DNA from 3 places in the Sphingomonas sp. CFBP 13733 genome. Region 1 is predicted to be linked to each of the others. Evidence: predicted binding sites of a transcription regulator. Region 1 holds the regulator's gene; each other region holds the start of a gene.

Evidence for each region. Region 1 encodes LexA, which represses DNA repair genes until DNA is damaged. Its sites were predicted from a motif close to GTTCCNCNCTTGTTCT; they were not measured.
Region 2: the regulator LexA is predicted to act here: its motif matches at 2,651-2,666, upstream of IFT71_RS04895 (ribonucleoside-diphosphate reductase subunit alpha).
Region 3: the regulator LexA is predicted to act here: its motif matches at 1,801-1,816, upstream of uvrA (excinuclease ABC subunit UvrA).

Annotation. Positions count from the first base shown of each region.
Region 1 covers NZ_JACYUP010000004.1:534,780-540,166, forward strand. The annotation lists gene IFT71_RS15020 (ComEC/Rec2 family competence protein) at 1-1,860, shown strand, start outside; gene lexA (transcriptional repressor LexA) at 2,021-2,749, opposite strand; gene IFT71_RS15030 (molybdopterin molybdotransferase MoeA) at 2,818-4,002, opposite strand; cobalamin riboswitch at 4,240-4,452, shown strand; gene IFT71_RS15035 (HoxN/HupN/NixA family nickel/cobalt transporter) at 4,632-5,387, shown strand, end outside.
Region 2 covers NZ_JACYUP010000002.1:150,420-155,806, reverse strand. The annotation lists gene IFT71_RS04900 (EAL domain-containing protein) at 1-2,355, shown strand, start outside; gene IFT71_RS04895 (ribonucleoside-diphosphate reductase subunit alpha) at 2,763-4,649, shown strand; gene IFT71_RS04890 (hypothetical protein) at 4,832-5,387, shown strand, end outside.
Region 3 covers NZ_JACYUP010000002.1:312,122-317,508, reverse strand. The annotation lists gene uvrA (excinuclease ABC subunit UvrA) at 1-1,790, opposite strand, end outside; gene IFT71_RS05610 (hypothetical protein) at 1,928-2,434, shown strand; gene IFT71_RS05605 (DUF4893 domain-containing protein) at 2,474-3,130, opposite strand; gene lpdA (dihydrolipoyl dehydrogenase) at 4,188-5,387, opposite strand, start outside.

The DNA.
Region 1 (5,387 bases):
ATCGAACCGCTCGTCGCGCGCCGGCTTGTGCGGTTGACGGTGCGGCCGGTCGGGCCGGGGCAGGACGCCGATGGCGCGCCGGTTGCGTTGCCCGGCCGCGTCCGCATCAACCTGGCAGAGGCGGATGCGCCGGCGACGCTGGGGATCGGCGCGACGATAAGGCTGCGCGCGCGACTCATGCCGCCGCCCTTGCCCGCGGTGCCCGGCGCCTATGACTTTGCGCGCGTCGCCTGGTTCGGCGCGATCGGCGCGACGGGGCGGGGCTTTTCGCCTGTGGTGGTAGCAGAGCCGGGCCGCGGTGGCGCGGGGGTCCGGGTGGCGTTGTCGCGGCACATCGTCGCGCAACTCGACGGGAGCGCGGGCGGGATCGCCGCAGCGCTGGCGACCGGCGACGTCGGCGCGATCAGCGACGCGGATGCGGAGGCGATGCGGCGCGCCGGGCTGGCGCATCTCCTGTCGGTGAGCGGCCTCCACATCACCGCCGCGGTCGCGGCGACGATGCTGATCGTGCTGCGGCTGCTCGCGCTCAGCCCGTGGCTCGCCCTCCACACGCGACTGCCGTTGATCGCCGCGCTTGCCGGTGCGGCGGCGGCGATCGGCTACACCGTGCTGACGGGCAGCCAGGTGCCGACAATCCGCTCGTGCGTCGCGGCGTTGCTGGTGCTGGTCGCGCTGGCGATGGGGCGCGAGGCGATGACGTTGCGGCTGGTCGCGACGGGGGCGATCGCGGTGATGCTCGCGCTGCCCGAATCGCTCGCCGGGCCGAGCTTCCAATTGTCGTTCGCCGCAATCACCGCGATCATCGCGTTGCACGAGCATCCCGTCGTCCGTGCCACGTTCGCGCCGCATGACGAGGGCCGCGGCAGGCGCCTCTTGCGCGGCGCCGCGTCGCTGCTGCTGACCGGGCTCGTCGTCGAGGCGGCGCTGATGCCGATCGCAGTCTATCATTTCCACAAGGCCGGGCTGTACGGCGCGGTCGCCAATATCGTCGCGATCCCGCTGACCACGTTTGTCGTGATGCCGTTCGAGGCGCTGGCGCTGCTGCTCGACACGATCGGGATTGGCGCGCCCGCCTGGTGGCTGGTCCAGCATGCGCTCGACGCGCTGCTGTGGCTCGCGCGCGGCGTGGCGCATGCACCGGGCGCGGTCCGCGCGCTGCCGGCGGTTCCCGATGGGGCGTTTGCGCTGATGGTCGGCGGCGGGGTGTGGATCGCGCTGTGGCGGACGCGGTGGCGACGGATCGGAATGCTGCCCTTGGCGATTGGCGCGATCTGGGCGCTGACGACGCCGTCACCCGATATACTGGTCACGGGCGATGGTCGCCATGTCGCGGTCCGGACCGCCGCCGGGCTCGCGCTGCTTCGCGATCGGGCGGGGGATTATGTCCGCGATACACTGGCGGAGAATGGCGGGGTCGATGGTGAGCCGCTGCTGCTCGCGGATCAGCCCGACGCGCGGTGCAGCCGCGACCTGTGCCTGACCGATGTCGTCGCCCACGGCCGGGCTTGGCGCGTGCTGGCCACGCGCAGCGTTTACCGGGTGCCGATCGCGGAGATGGTTGCCGCCTGCCGGCGCGCGGACATCGTCATCAGCGAGCGCGGGCTGCCGCGCGGTTGTACGCCGCGATGGCTGAAGCTCGACCGGTCGATGCTCGCGCGGACCGGGGGGATCGCGTTGACGTTGACCACGGGGCGGATGGTGACGGTGCTCAATCCGGGGGACCGGCACCCGTGGCGCGATCCACCGACGCTGGCGCGGCCAATGCGACGGTTCGGGGCGGCGGGCGATCAGCATGGGCTGGCCGGGGGGGCGGCGTCGGTCCGGTTTCGAGTGCCGGCTCGGGGGTGGTCAGAGCGATAGGTCGCGACTGGGTATGTCGGGTCATGATCCTGCGAAGGTGGGGCCTCCGATTGGGAGGGCCGCAATTCCGAAACGCGGACGATGGTGCCTGGGGCCGTTGGTCACGAACGCCACTGCCGGTTGCGTGGCGGTGATGACCGCCAGCGCCACCCGGCATTCGTCAGTCGTAGCGGCGCAGGATACCCGACAGCTTGCCCTGAACCCGGACCTGTGCGGGCGCATAACGCTGCGGGTCATAGGCGCGGTTGGCCGGGTCGAGCCGGACCATTGCGCCTTCGCGGCGGAAATATTTCAGCGTCGCTTCGCTGTCCTCGATCAGCGCGACCACGATTTCGCCGTCGCGGGCGATCTCGGTACGGCGGATCAGCGCATAATCGCCGTCGAGGATGCCGGCTTCGACCATCGAGTCCCCCGAAACCTCCAGCGCATAATGCTCGCCGGTGCCGAGCAATGCGGCCGGAACGGCCAGCATCGAACTGCCTTCAAAGGCTTCGATCGGGACGCCGGCGGCGATCCGGCCGTGCAGCGGGATCTCGACGACGTCGTTCGCCGCGATGCGGGCGGGCGACGCGGGCGTGGCGCTGGCCGTGTCCGGCGCAGATACGGTGCCGGCCGATGCCGCAGCCGCCTTCGGCCCCGACTTCGCCGCAGTCTGTGCGATTGCAGCCTCGGGACGCTCGGGCATTCGCAGCACTTCGAGCGCGCGCGCCCGGTTGGGCAGGCGCCGGATGAAGTTGCGCTCTTCAAGCGCGCTGATCAGACGGTGCACGCCCGATTTCGATTTCAGGTCGAGCGCGTCCTTCATCTCCTCGAACGAGGGCGACACGCCCGTCTCGGCGAGGCGGTCATTGATGAAGCAGACAAGCTCGTGCTGCTTGCGCGTGAGCATAACGGTTCTCCGTCCGGAACAGACGAGGAACTTCTATGGAACACTTGCAGCTTCGTCAAGCGGTGACGTCACGCGATGACGAGGATTTCCGCCGAGTCGCCCGCCCTCGCCGCCGGCGCGTCGCCATCGCGGATGATCAGGCAGGACGAGCGGGCGAGCGTCAGCAGCATCGAGCTGTCCTGGATGGTCGAGGCATAGGCGCGGCCGTCGCGCAGTTCGGCGCGCATATAGTCGGTCCGCGACTGGTTGGGCGGAAGATCCTCGCCGAGCAGCGCGTGCGTCGTCTGCGGCAGGGGATCGCGCGCGCCGAGCATGTGCGCGACGACGGGGCGGACGAAGAGGATGGCGGTGACGAAGGCGGAGACGGGATTGCCAGGTAGGCCGAGCAGCATCGTCCGCCCGAGCGCGCCCGCCATCATCGGCTTGCCCGGGCGCAGCGCGATCCGCCAGAAGTCGATTGCCCCGCCAGCCGCCTCGATCGCGGGGCGGACGAGGTCGTGATCGCCGACCGACGCGCCCCCCGTGGTCACCAGTAGATCGGCATCGACCCCGGCAAAGGCGTCACGCAGCGTGTCGAGCCTATCAGGCAATATCCCCAGATCGACGATGTCGACGGGCAGATCGGCAAGCATCGCGGCGAGCATGATGCCGTTCGATTCCGGCAGCGGGACGGGATCGTTCGTCGAGCCGGGCGGGACGAGTTCGTCGCCCGTCGCGGCGACCGCGACGCGCAGCCGGCGGCCGACCGACAGCGCGCCGTGCCCGCCGGTCGCAGCGACCGCGATGCGCGCGGGCGTCAGCCGATCGCCGGCCGCGATCAGCCGCGTGCCGATCGCGAAGTCGAGCCCCTTGCGGCGTGTGTTGCGGCCTTCAAAGGCGGGGCCTTCGCCGTCGAGCATCAGCCGGTCGCCGTCGCGCGCGGCCTCTTCCTGAACAAGGACGGTATCAGCGCCGGGCGGCATCGCCGCGCCGGTGAAGATGCGCGTCGCCTCGCCCGGGGCGAGCGTGCCGGCGAAGGGGCGGCCGGCCGCGCTCTCGCCGATGACGGTCCAGGGGCCGGGCAGATCGGCGTAGCGGATCGCATAGCCGTCCATCGCCGAAAGGTCGGTCGCAGGCTGGGTGCGGCGGGCGAGAATGTCCTCCGCCGCCCAGCGACCCATCGCGGAGCGCAGCGGCACGGTTTCGGCCGGCACGCGCGATGCCATGGCGAAGAGGCGGGACTGGGCTTCGGCGACGGGGACGAGAGGGCGCATGCGGGCTCCGTTCAGCGGGGCGATGAAGGTCTGCGCTGCTCGCACGAATGCCGCGGGGCGGAAAGCGGGCAACGCCGCGACCGGCAGGACACCGGTCGGTTATGCGATCAACGTACGAGGTAAGGCAGACGTTGCGGTGAGATGGGACGACATGCCCTGCGTTGCGTCGCGCGCAAATCCTGTCGTCAGCGCAGGCAAAACGCGCTAGCCCTGTGGCGCAGGTCCGACGCAAGCCGGATCCGCACAGATCGCGTCGGTGCCCCTCGGGGCTTGAATGGGAATGCGGTGCGGGGTTTGCCCCAAGACCGCAGCTGTCCCTGCAACTGTAAGCGGCGAGCGACACGCACGCGCCCCCTGCGACGGGGGCAGCCACTGGGCCGATGGCCTGGGAAGGTGTGCGTCGAGCCTTGACCCGTGAGCCAGGAGACCTGCCGGCGTCTGGTCGCTCTTGTCCCGGTCCAGGGGGTGGCCGAGGCACGGTGAACGCCGTCTGAGCGACGACCATGCGGCGGGGGCCGCATCGGCGACGCATGCCGGCCGCTCAGGGCGTCCGGTCGGCGCGCGTCCCGGTCGTTCGCGGCAGGCCCCCGTCCTCGTCGGACGCCGGGGATGTGCCAATGACCAAGATCATGACCGGGCGGACCGCCGGTCGTTCGACGCGACACCGGATCGGCTGGATGTTCGCGATGCTGGTGGCGGCCAATATCGCCGCCTGGGGATGGGCGTTCGCGCTGTTCCAGGCGCAGCCGCTGATGCTGGGCACCGCGATGCTCGCCTGGGGGCTGGGGCTGCGGCATGCGGTCGACGCGGATCATATCGCGGCGATCGACAATGTGACGCGCAAGCTGATGCAGGACGGGCAACGGCCGATCGGGGTCGGCTTCTGGTTCGCGGTCGGTCATTCGGCGATCGTCCTGATCGCCGCGGTCGGAATCGCGCTGACCGCGAGCGCGCTGGCGCAGTTCGAGGCGTTCAAGCAGGCGGGCGGGGTGATCGCGACGCTGGTCTCCGCGCTGTTCCTGTTCACGATCGCGGCGATGAACCTGATCATCCTGCGATCGGTGTGGCGGACCTTCGGCCATGTCCGCGGCGGCGGGCGTTATGTCGAGGAGGATCTCGACCTGCTGCTCGGCAATCGCGGGCTGCTCGCGCGGCTGTTCCGGCCGATGTTCCGGCTGGTCACGCGCAGCTGGCACATGGCGCCGCTCGGCTTCCTGTTCGGGCTGGGGTTCGACACCGCGACCGAAGTCGCGATTCTCGGCCTGTCGGCGAGCCAGGCAGCGGACGGGCTGTCGATCGGCACGGTGCTGGTGCTGCCGGTGCTGTTCGCGACGGGCATGGCGCTGGTCGACAGTGCCGACGGGGTGGTGATGCTCGGCGCGTAT
Region 2 (5,387 bases), on a different contig from region 1:
CGCAACGCCGTGCTCGCGACCTGCGCGGCCGGGCTGTCCGCCGCGCTCCTGTCCTTGCTCTGGGTCACCGTCGAGCTGCCGGGCGGGCCGATCGAACTCGCCGGGCTGGTCGCGATCGTCGGCGCGATCAGCGTCACCGCGATCACGCTTTACGCCGTGCGCGCCGCGACCCTGGGGTTCGGCATCGGCCTGGCGCTGATGCTGACCTTGCTGTCGGGCGTGGGGATCGCGCCGGTCGTCGCGATCGCCGCCTTTGCCGGCTTTGCCGCGGTCGCCTACCGGATGGCGCGGATCGACTATGCGCTCGCGCTCGATCATGCGGACCAGTCGAGCGAGGGCCGGCTCGCGATGAAGCTGATGGCGGAGTTCGAGAATTACGGCCCCGGCTGGTTCTGGGAAGCCGACCGGCGCGGCCGCATCACCTATATCTCGCCAAAGATGGCGCACGCGCTCCCGCCGCCGTCGGACCCGGAGGAGGGGTGCGACCCGTCGTCCGGGCTGGTCGGCTGCATCCTCACCGACCTGTTCCGCATGGACAGCGACGCGCCCGGCACCGAACGCACGCTCGCCTTCCATTTGTCGTCGCGCACTTCCTTCTCGGACTATTCGGTCTGCGCCGCCGCCGACCCCGCGCCCGAGCGCTGGTGGTCGATGTCGGGCCGACCGGTGATCGACGAGATCGGCCGGTTCCAGGGCTTTATCGGCACCGGCTTCGACCTCACCGAAAAGCGCAAGGCCGATGCCGAGATCAACCGCCTCGCGCTGTTCGACGGGCTGACCGGGCTCGCCAACCGCCAGCGGATGCGGCTGTCGCTCGACAAGACGCTCGCGCAGCAGGCCGGGCCCTACCGGCCGACCGCCTTGTTCCTGATGGATCTCGACCGGTTCAAGGCGGTCAACGACACGCTCGGCCACCAGGCGGGCGACCTGCTGCTCAAACAGGTCGCGCAGCGGCTCACGCGCGTGGTCGGTGACGCAGGGCTGGTCGGCCGGCTCGGCGGCGACGAATTCCAGGTCGTCCTGCCCGGCGTCGACAACCGCGACACGCTCAGCACCCTGTCGCGCGAGCTCATCCTCGCGCTGTCGCAACCCTATTTCATCAGCGGCGCGTCGGTCTCGATCGGCTGTTCGATCGGCATCGCGATCACGCCGCAGCACGGCAAGGATTCGGAGACGCTGATCCGCAATGCCGATCTCGCGCTCTATGCGGCCAAGGCCGATGGCCGCGGCGTCCACCGCTTCTATTCGGACGACATGCTGGCGGGGGCGAAGTCGCGCAAGCAGCTCGAGGACGATCTGCGCATCGCGGTCACCGAAGGCGCGTTCCACCTCTGCTACCAGCCCGTCGTCAGCACCAAGTCGACGCGGATCGTCGGCTATGAGGCGCTGATCCGCTGGAACCACCCGACGCGCGGCCCCGTGTCGCCCGCCGACTTCATCCCGATCGCCGAGGAATGCGGGCTGATCGAGGCGATCGGCACCTGGGTCCTGCGCACCGCGTGCAACGCCGCCGCGCGCTGGCCCGCCGACGTCCGCGTCGCGGTCAACGTCTCGCCGATCCAGTTCGCCAACCCCGCGCTCCCAGCCCTCGTCACCAGCGCGCTCGCCCAGTCCGGGCTCCCCGCCAACCGGCTCGAGCTCGAGATCACCGAGGGCGTCTTCCTCGACGAGAGCGCGTCCTCGGACCAGATGTTCAAGGCGCTCAAAGGGATCGGCGTCCGGCTCGCGCTCGACGATTTCGGCACCGGCTATTCGTCGCTCGGCTACTTACGCACCGCGCCGTTCGACAAGATCAAGATCGACCAGTCGTTCGTGAAGGGCGCGGCCGAACCCGGCAACCGCAACGCCGCGATCATCAAGGCGATCGTCATGCTCGCCGACACGCTCGGCATGGAGACGACCGCGGAAGGCGTCGAGCTGCAGGACGAGATCGCGCTCGTCCGCGATCTCGGCTGCAGCCATATCCAGGGCTATGTCTATGGCCGCCCGGTGCTCAACGAGGTGGTGATGGAACAGCTTTCCGCCGCCGCGGGGGTGGCGACCGCCGCCGGGTTCAAGACCAGCCGTGCGCCGCGCGTGCGGATGCTGCGCTCGGCGCGGCTGCTGGTCGAGGATACGCTCGTCGATGTCCGCGTCCGCGACATCTCGACCAGCGGCGCGATGGTCGAGGGGCTGATGGTCCGCGGCGATCCGACCGGCGCCGGCGTCTCGATCGAGCTCGTCGACGGCCAGATGATCGGCGCGCAGATTCGCTGGCTGCGCGACGGCCGCGCCGGGCTCGCCTTCGACCATCCGGTCGATATCGAACGGCTCGGCCCCCCGCCGCTGGTCCGCGGGATGCGCCGCGCGGGCTGACCGCGGGCCCGCGCGGCTCGCTTGAAAATATTTCGAAAGGCGCGAAATCCGCTTGCGTATCGCGAACGCGGCGCAGATCCACGCGTCGCGCCGCCGCCGCCGCGTCCGGACACCCCAATCCACCCTAGGCAGGGCCGCAACGGGCCAACTAGCGGCTTGCACCCGCTGCGGGATTGGCACAGTATCTGGGGGCTACTTACAGCGGCAGGCCCTATCTCTGGTAGAACATGGTGCGCCCCTCGGGCTGCCACCCTGATTGTCGACAGGCGTAACCACGCGCTGCCGATCAGTTTTTGTTCTGCTTTTGATCTGCCCGATGATAGCATGGGATATGCTCCCGATTCGAACGATTACAGAATTTTAGGAGCGGTCTTTTGGATTTCAGAGACAGCAGCCGGGATAGCGACATGACGACCGACACCATCGAACAGACCCTCGACACGCCCGCAGCAGAGGCCCCCAAGGCGCCGCGTCAGGCGCAGGACAGCCATTCCGTGCGCGCGCAGATCTACCCGGTCGAGGTCGATCACAGCCGCGACGCGCTGCTGACCGAATTCGGCAAGGAGACGCTGAAGGACCGCTATCTGCTCCCGGGCGAGAGCTATCAGGACCTGTTCGTCCGCGTCGCCTCTGCGTACGCCGATGACGCCGGCCATGCGCAGCGTCTTTACGACGCGATCTCGAAGCTCTGGTTCATGCCCGCCACCCCCGTTCTCTCGAACGGCGGCACCGGTCGCGGCCTGCCGATCTCCTGCTATCTCAATTCGGTCCCCGACAGCCTCGGCGGCATCGTCGACACCTGGAACGAGAATGTCTGGCTCGCCTCGCGCGGCGGCGGCATCGGCACCTATTGGGGCAACGTCCGCGGCATCGGCGAGCCGGTCGGCCTCAACGGCAAGACCAGCGGCATCATCCCGTTCGTCCGCGTCATGGATTCGCTCACCCTCGCCATCTCGCAGGGCTCGCTGCGCCGTGGCTCGGCGGCCGTCTATCTCGACGTCTCGCATCCCGAGATCGAGGAATTCCTCGAGATCCGCAAACCCTCGGGCGATTTCAACCGCAAGGCGCTGAACCTCCACCACGGCGTGCTGATCACCGACGCCTTCATGGAGGCCGTGCGCAACGGCGAGGAATGGCATCTGCGCTCGCCGAAGGATCAGGCGATCCGCGCCACGGTCGACGCGCGCTCGCTGTTCCAGAAGCTCGTCGAGACCCGGCTCCAGACCGGCGAGCCCTACATCGTCTTTGCCGATCACGTGAACAAGGCGATGCCCAAGCATCACCGCGAACTGGGCCTCAAGGTCTCGACCTCGAACCTCTGCTCGGAAATCACGCTGCCGACCGGCAAGGATCACCTCGGCAACGAGCGGACCGCGGTCTGCTGCCTGTCGTCGCTGAACCTCGAAACCTGGGATCAGTGGAAGGACGAGAAGGGCCTGATCGAGGACGTGATGCGCTTCCTCGACAACGTGCTGCAGGATTATATCGACCGCCACGAGCCCGGCATGGAACGCGCCGCCTATTCGGCGGGCCGCGAGCGTTCGGTCGGCCTCGGCGTCATGGGCTTCCACAGCTTCCTCCAGGCACGCGGCATCCCGTTCGAGGGCGCGATGGCCAAGTCGTGGAATCTGCGGATGTTCAAGCACATCAACGCGCAGGCCAACGAAGCCTCGATGCAGCTCGCGATCGAGCGCGGGCCCTGCCCCGACGCCGCCGATGTCGGCGCGATGGAGCGGTTCAGCTGCAAGATGGCGATCGCACCGACCGCGTCGATCAGCATCATCTGCGGCGGCACGTCGGCCTGCATCGAGCCGATCCCGGCGAACATCTACACGCACAAGACGCTCTCGGGCAGCTTCTCGATCAAGAACCCGTATCTCGAGAAGATGCTCGCCGAGAAGTCGAAGAACTCGGACGCGGTGTGGAACTCGATCCTCGAACAGGGTGGTTCGGTCCAGCATCTCGACTTCCTCTCGACCGAGGAAAAGGACTGCTACAAGACCAGCTTCGAGATCGACCAGCGCTGGCTGCTCGAACTCGCCGCGGATCGCACGCCGTACATCGACCAGGCGCAGTCGCTGAACCTGTTCATCCCCGCCGACGTCGAGAAGTGGGACCTGCTGATGCTCCACTTCCGCGCCTGGGAGCTCGGCATCAAGTCGCTCTATTATCTCCGCTCGAAGTCGGTGCAGCGCGCCGGCTTCGCGGGCGGGGTCGAGGCGGACAACACCATCGACCTGCGTCAGATCGACGTCGAATCGAAGGATTATGACGAGTGCCTCGCCTGCCAGTAAGCCCCCGACCCATCACCGTGGCGGGCCCGCCCGCCGCCTGATCGAACAGCCTGTCGCGCTTCCCGCGCGACAGGCTTTTTCGTTGGCGCGCGGCCTAGGTCCAAAGCGGGCCGGTCTGCGGCTTGTCGCCCCCGTGCGCGCGGCCTAGCCCGGTCGCCGGGACAGCGCGCTGGGGGGCGTCGATGGGGACAAGGCTCGCGACGCGTCTGGCGATCATGCTGCTGGCCCTCACGCCAGCGCCACCCGCCGCCGCCCGCCAGAGAAGCGCGCAGAAGACCGGCTTCACGCTGCCCCCCGGCAGCGGCAGGACCATCCTCCTGATCCGCCCGAGCATACGCGTCGGCGCGCGCTCGACCGGCGGGATGTTCGAACCCAATGGCGACTGGACCGACCAGGCCCGCCGGAACATCGAGACCGCGCTCGCCGCGCAGCAACAGGCGCTCGGCAACCGCGTGATCCCCGCACCCATAGCGGACGGCGATGCGGCGCGGCTCGTGGCGGACTATGCCGCGCTGTTCGCCGCGGTCTCGCAATCGGTGATCCGCTATCAGTTCTTCGCCGGCGACCGGCTGCCGACCAAGAAACGGGCGACGCAGGCCGGACGGTTCGACTGGACGCTGGGGCCCGGCATCGCCCGGCTGCCCGGCGCACGCGACGCCGATTACGCGCTCTTCCTCAGCACCAGCGACGCCTATGGCTCGACCGGGCGCAAGCTGCTGCAGATCGTCGCGATGCTGG
Region 3 (5,387 bases), on a different contig from region 1:
TTCAGCGTGCCTTGGGCCACGACCTGGCCGCCGCGGACGCCTGCTCCCGGGCCCATGTCGATGATATAGTCGGCGGTGCGGATCGCGTCCTCGTCATGCTCGACGACGAGCACGGTGTTGCCGAGATCGCGCAGGCGGCGCAGCGTCTTGAGGAGCATGTCGTTGTCGCGCTGGTGCAGGCCGATGCTGGGCTCGTCGAGGACGTAGAGCACGCCCGACAGCCCGCTGCCGATCTGCGACGCGAGGCGGATGCGCTGGCTCTCGCCGCCGCTTAGGGTTCCCGAGGTGCGGTCGAGGTTGAGATAGTCGAGGCCGACATTGTTGAGGAAGCCGAGGCGCTCGACGATTTCCTTCAGGATGCGCTCGGCGATCGCGTTCTGCTGGTCGCCGAGATGCTGCGGCATGTCGGTGAAGAACTGGAGCGCGTCGACGACCGAGAGGTGGGTCGCGTAGCTGATGTCCTTCATCGCGATCTTGACCGCGAGCGCTTCGGGTTTCAGGCGCGCGCCGGCGCAGACCTCGCACGGGGCGGCGGACTGGTATTTGTTCAGCTCCTCGCGCATCCACGCGCTCTCGGTCTGGAGCAGGCGGCGGTTGAGGTTGCCGATGACGCCCTCGAACGGCTTGGAGACGTCGTATTTCTTCTTGCCGTCGATGAAGGTGAGCGTGACGGGCTTGCCCTTCGAGCCGTGCAGGATGACGCGCTGGACCTCCTCGGGGAGCTCGCCCCAGGGGGTCTCGATGTCGAACTTGTATTCGCGCGCGAGGCTGCCGAGGACCTGCATGTAATAGGGCGAGGGCGGGTTGGATTTCGCCCAGGGGACGACCGCGCCCTTCTTGATGCTGAGCATGTGGTTGGGGACGACGAGGTCCTCGTCGAACAGCAGTTTCTCGCCGAGGCCGTCGCAGGCCGGGCACGCGCCCTGGGGCGCGTTGAACGAGAAGAGGCGCGGCTCGATCTCGGAGATGGTGAAGCCGCTGACCGGGCAGGCAAACTTCTCGCTGAAGACGATGCGGCCGTCGGGGGCGTTGCTGCCGAGGATTTCGGACTTGGGGGTGTGCGGCTCGACCGGGTCGGCGGGGTCGACATAGGCGAGGCCTTCCGCGAGCTTCAGCGCGGTCTCGAACGATTCCGCGAGGCGCGTGGCGATCTCGCCGCCCACCACCAGGCGGTCGACGACGACCTCGATGTCGTGCTTGTACTTCTTGTCGAGCGCAGGCGCCTCGTCGATGTCGTGGATCGTGCCGTCGATGCGGACGCGCGTGAAGCCCGCCTTCTGCCACTCGGCGAGTTCCTTGCGATACTCGCCCTTGCGGCCGCGGACGACGGGGGCGAGCAGATAGAGCCGCGTGCCCTCGGGGAGCGCCATGACGCGGTCGACCATCTGGCTGACGGTCTGCGCGGCGATCGGCTCGCCGGTCGCGGGGGAATAGGGGATGCCGACGCGCGCCCAGAGCAGGCGCATGTAATCATAGATCTCGGTGACGGTCGCGACGGTCGAGCGCGGGTTGCGCGAGGTCGTCTTCTGCTCGATCGAGATCGCGGGGCTGAGGCCCTCGATATGGTCGACATCGGGCTTCTGCATCAGCTCGAGGAACTGGCGCGCATAGGCGCTGAGGCTCTCGACGTAGCGGCGCTGGCCCTCGGCATAGATCGTGTCGAAGGCGAGGCTCGACTTGCCCGAGCCGGACAGCCCGGTGATCACCGTCAGCGTGTCGCGGGGGATGTCGATATCGACGTCCTTGAGATTGTGTTCACGCGCGCCGCGTACGGAAATCTTGGTCAGCATAGGAGAGTCTGTTCCACATTTGTTCGGACGCGACAAGCCCGGGAGGGCGCCGGGCGGGTGCTCGCAAAGATGGGTAACGCCGAACCATTGTCCAAGGTGCCGACGATAGTTACATAGTGTATTGTTAGTACAATACAGTGCTGGAGACCGAGATGGGCAAGAAGAAGGAGCGTCGCGAACGCGAGGCGCGCGAGCGCGAGGCCGAGACGGGCGCGACGAAAAGCGAGGGGTTCGAGGCGCGCTGGTCCGCCAAGGCGGGCAAGCATGGCGGCGCGGCGCCGTTCGCGGGGATCGCGGCAGCGCTGACGCGGCAGATGGGCACGCCCGCGGGACGCCAGGTCATCGCGGCCGGGCTGATGATGGCGGCGACCGCGATCACGGCGAAGGATATGCGAGGCGCGACGCCGCCACCTGCACCGCCCGAGCCACCCAAGCCGCCCAGGCCGCCAGAATCCTCGGCCGAGGCTTCGCCGGAGGCTCCGGGCGCGTCGACGGCGGGCAGCGGGCCGTTCGCGGGCGAGACGCCGGAACCGCCCAGGAGCGACGCTGCTGCGCTGCCGCCCGAATTCGCCAAGGTGATCGACTCGTTCGCATCGGGCCTGGAGCGGTTTGCGGCGAACTTCGCCAAGCCGCCAAAGGGCTGATGCTTCCGATCCTCCCCCGCAAGGGGGAGGGTTCTACGCTCAGCGCGGCGTCGCGGGCGTCGCGGGCGGCACCGGGACCAACTCGTAGAGATCCAGGATCGCGCCCTGCCCCGCGCGCGTCATCACGAGGCGCCAGCGCAGCGGGCCGACGCGTTCGACGACGCCCGCGACGTCGCGCGCCGGGTTGGTGCCATAGGGCGGCGCGACCTGCGCGGGCGCGGTGCGGACGGTGCCGAGGAACACCTGCCGCCGGTCGGTGTCGGGGTGCAGCCAGCCGCCGGGCAGCGTCGTGCCGGTCTGCTTGGTGAAGGACAGCCCGGCGCCGTTGCCGTCGACATAGCAGAAATCGGGCGCGAAGCTCGCATAGCCCGCCCGCCCGCCGAGCCGGACCAGCCGGCAGCGATAGGAACCGGGCGACAGCGCGGGCAGGTCGAGCGCGCCTGCGGGATCGAGCAGCGCGCCCTCGGCCGCGACCCGGCCCGCGAGGCGTCTGGGCACCGCGGCGCGCGCGCGCGTCCAGCTGTCGCCGAGTGCGGCGAGCCGGGCGCGGTCGTCGGGCGTCGCGATCGTCGTCCAGTTTGGGGCGGCCGGTGCGGGGTCCGCGGCCGGCGCCTTGCTCGCGGTACCGCCCTGGGGCTGCGTCGCGCAACCGGCGAGACAGGCCGTTCCTATCGCCAGGATCATCAACGCACGCACGGCAGGCTCCTTGCACGGCCGGTCGCGACGGTGGCGTCGCCGCGGCGTGGAGACGAGTGGCTATGCCGGGCTGGTAAACGGATTGCTAACAACTGCACTAATCTGGCTCAGTTTCGACCCGAGGTGAGGGATGGATGCGGTGAGGTGCGGATGAGCGGTTGGTGGAGGTTGGCAGGGTACGAGGCAACCCCCTGCCTGTCGTCATTTCGGCCCGAACCGGGACTCAGGGCCGCGGGCGGGTGCGCTTGGGGCTCTGGGTCCCGGCTTTCGCCGGGATGACGGGAGGGGGCGGGTTGGGAGCGCTGCGGGTGCGGCGTACTGGGTTCACGCTGGATGCGGGCCGTTGCGGGTGCGGGAGCGATTTTGTCGCGCCTCTCCTTCCCGTCATCCCGGCGGACGCCGGGACCCATGGTCGCGGGCCGGGTTATGGCGGCACGGGATCGCCGGGTCCGCCGTAACCATGGGTCCCGGCGTTCGCCGGGATGACGGATGGGGTGCGGGTCGTTGCGGGTTTGCCTGCCGCTACGGCCCGGCGATCGATGGCGAGAGACATGATGCGCCCACCCCCTGCCGTCATCCCGGGCTCGACCCAGGACCCAGTGCCGCGGGCGGGTGCGCTTGGGGTTCTGGATCCTGGCTTTCGCCAGGATGACGGGAGGGGGGCGGGTTGTGGCGGGTGCGGGAGCGATTTTGTGGCGCCTCCCCTTCCCGTCATCCCGGCGGACGCCGGGACCCATGGTCGCGGACCGGGTTATGACGGTGCGGTATCGCCGGGTTCGCCGTGACCGTGGGTGCCGGCTTTCGCCGGGATGACGGAGGGGGGTGCGGGTCGCTCGCGGGGTTTGGGCTTGAGAGCGGGTATGTTTCGCGCGCGTTCGGCGGACGTGGAGAGGGCGCCGGTGGGGTTTCCACCGACGCCCTTCCGAAACGCAGTTTAGCCGGGGCTTGGTCGGACAGGGGCTAAGCCCCTGTCGTCGGACGGCGCTGGAGCGCCGCCGGCCGGTCTGACCGCGGGGTGCTCGGCCGTAGCTTCGCTACGGCCGTCGCGCGGTCGGACTCAGATGTGGATCGGCTTGCCCTGTACGGCCATCGCCGCTTCCTTGAGCGCCTCGGCATGCGTCGGATGCGCGTGGCAGGTGTAGGCGATGTCTTCGCTGGTCGCCCCGAATTCCATCGCGATGGCGGCTTCGGCGATCAGCGTGCCGGCGAGGCTCGAGACGATCCAGACGCCCAGCACGCGGTCGGTCTTGGCATCCGCGATGACCTTGACGAAGCCGTCGGTGTCGCGGTTGGTCTTGGCGCGGCTGTTGGCGGCGAAGGGGAACTTGCCGACCTTGATGCCACCCGATTCGGCGGTCATGTCCTTCGCGGCTTCCTCGGTGAGGCCGACGCCGGCGATTTCGGGCATCGTGTAGACGACGGACGGGATGACGTCCTCGTTGACGATGCCGGTCTGGCCGGCGATGTTCTCGGCCACCGCGACGCCCTCGTCCTCCGCCTTGTGCGCGAGCATCAGGCCGGGGACGCAGTCGCCGATCGCCCACACGCCGTCGACCTTGGTCTTGAAGCTGTGGTCGGTCTCGATCTGACCGCGCTTGTTGAGCTCGAGGCCGATGGCTTCGAGATTGAGGCCGTCGACGTTCGCCTTGCGGCCGATCGAGACGAGCACTGCGTCGGCGGTCATCGTCTCGGACGCACCGCCGGCAGCGGGCTCGACGGTGACGGTCGCGACACCGTTGTCGACGGTCACACCGGTGACCTTGGTCGAGAGCTTCAGCTCCATGCCCTGCTTCTTGAACAGCTTGGCGCTCTCACGGCGGACTTCGCCGTCGAAGCCGGGGAGGATCTGGTCGACGAATTCGACGACGGTCACCTTCGCGCCGAGGCGACGCCAGACGCTGCCGAGCTCGAGACCGATCACGCCGCCGCCGATGACGACCATGTGCTCGGGCACCTTGGGGAGCGCGAGCGCGCCGGTCGAGTCGACGACGGTCGTCTGGTCGACCGCGACGCCGGGGAGCGGCATGACGCTCGAGCCGGTGGCGATGACGATGTTCTTGGCGGTGACGGTCTGGCCGTTGACGTCGACGGTGTGCGCGTCCTGGAACGCGGCCTTGCCCTTGAGCCAGGTCACCTTGTTCTTCTTGAACAGGAATTCGACGCCGCCGGTCAGTTCCTTGACGGCCTTGGCCTTCTCGGCGTGCATCTGGTCGAGGTTGAGCGAGACGCCGGTGAACTCGACGCCGAACTTGGTCAT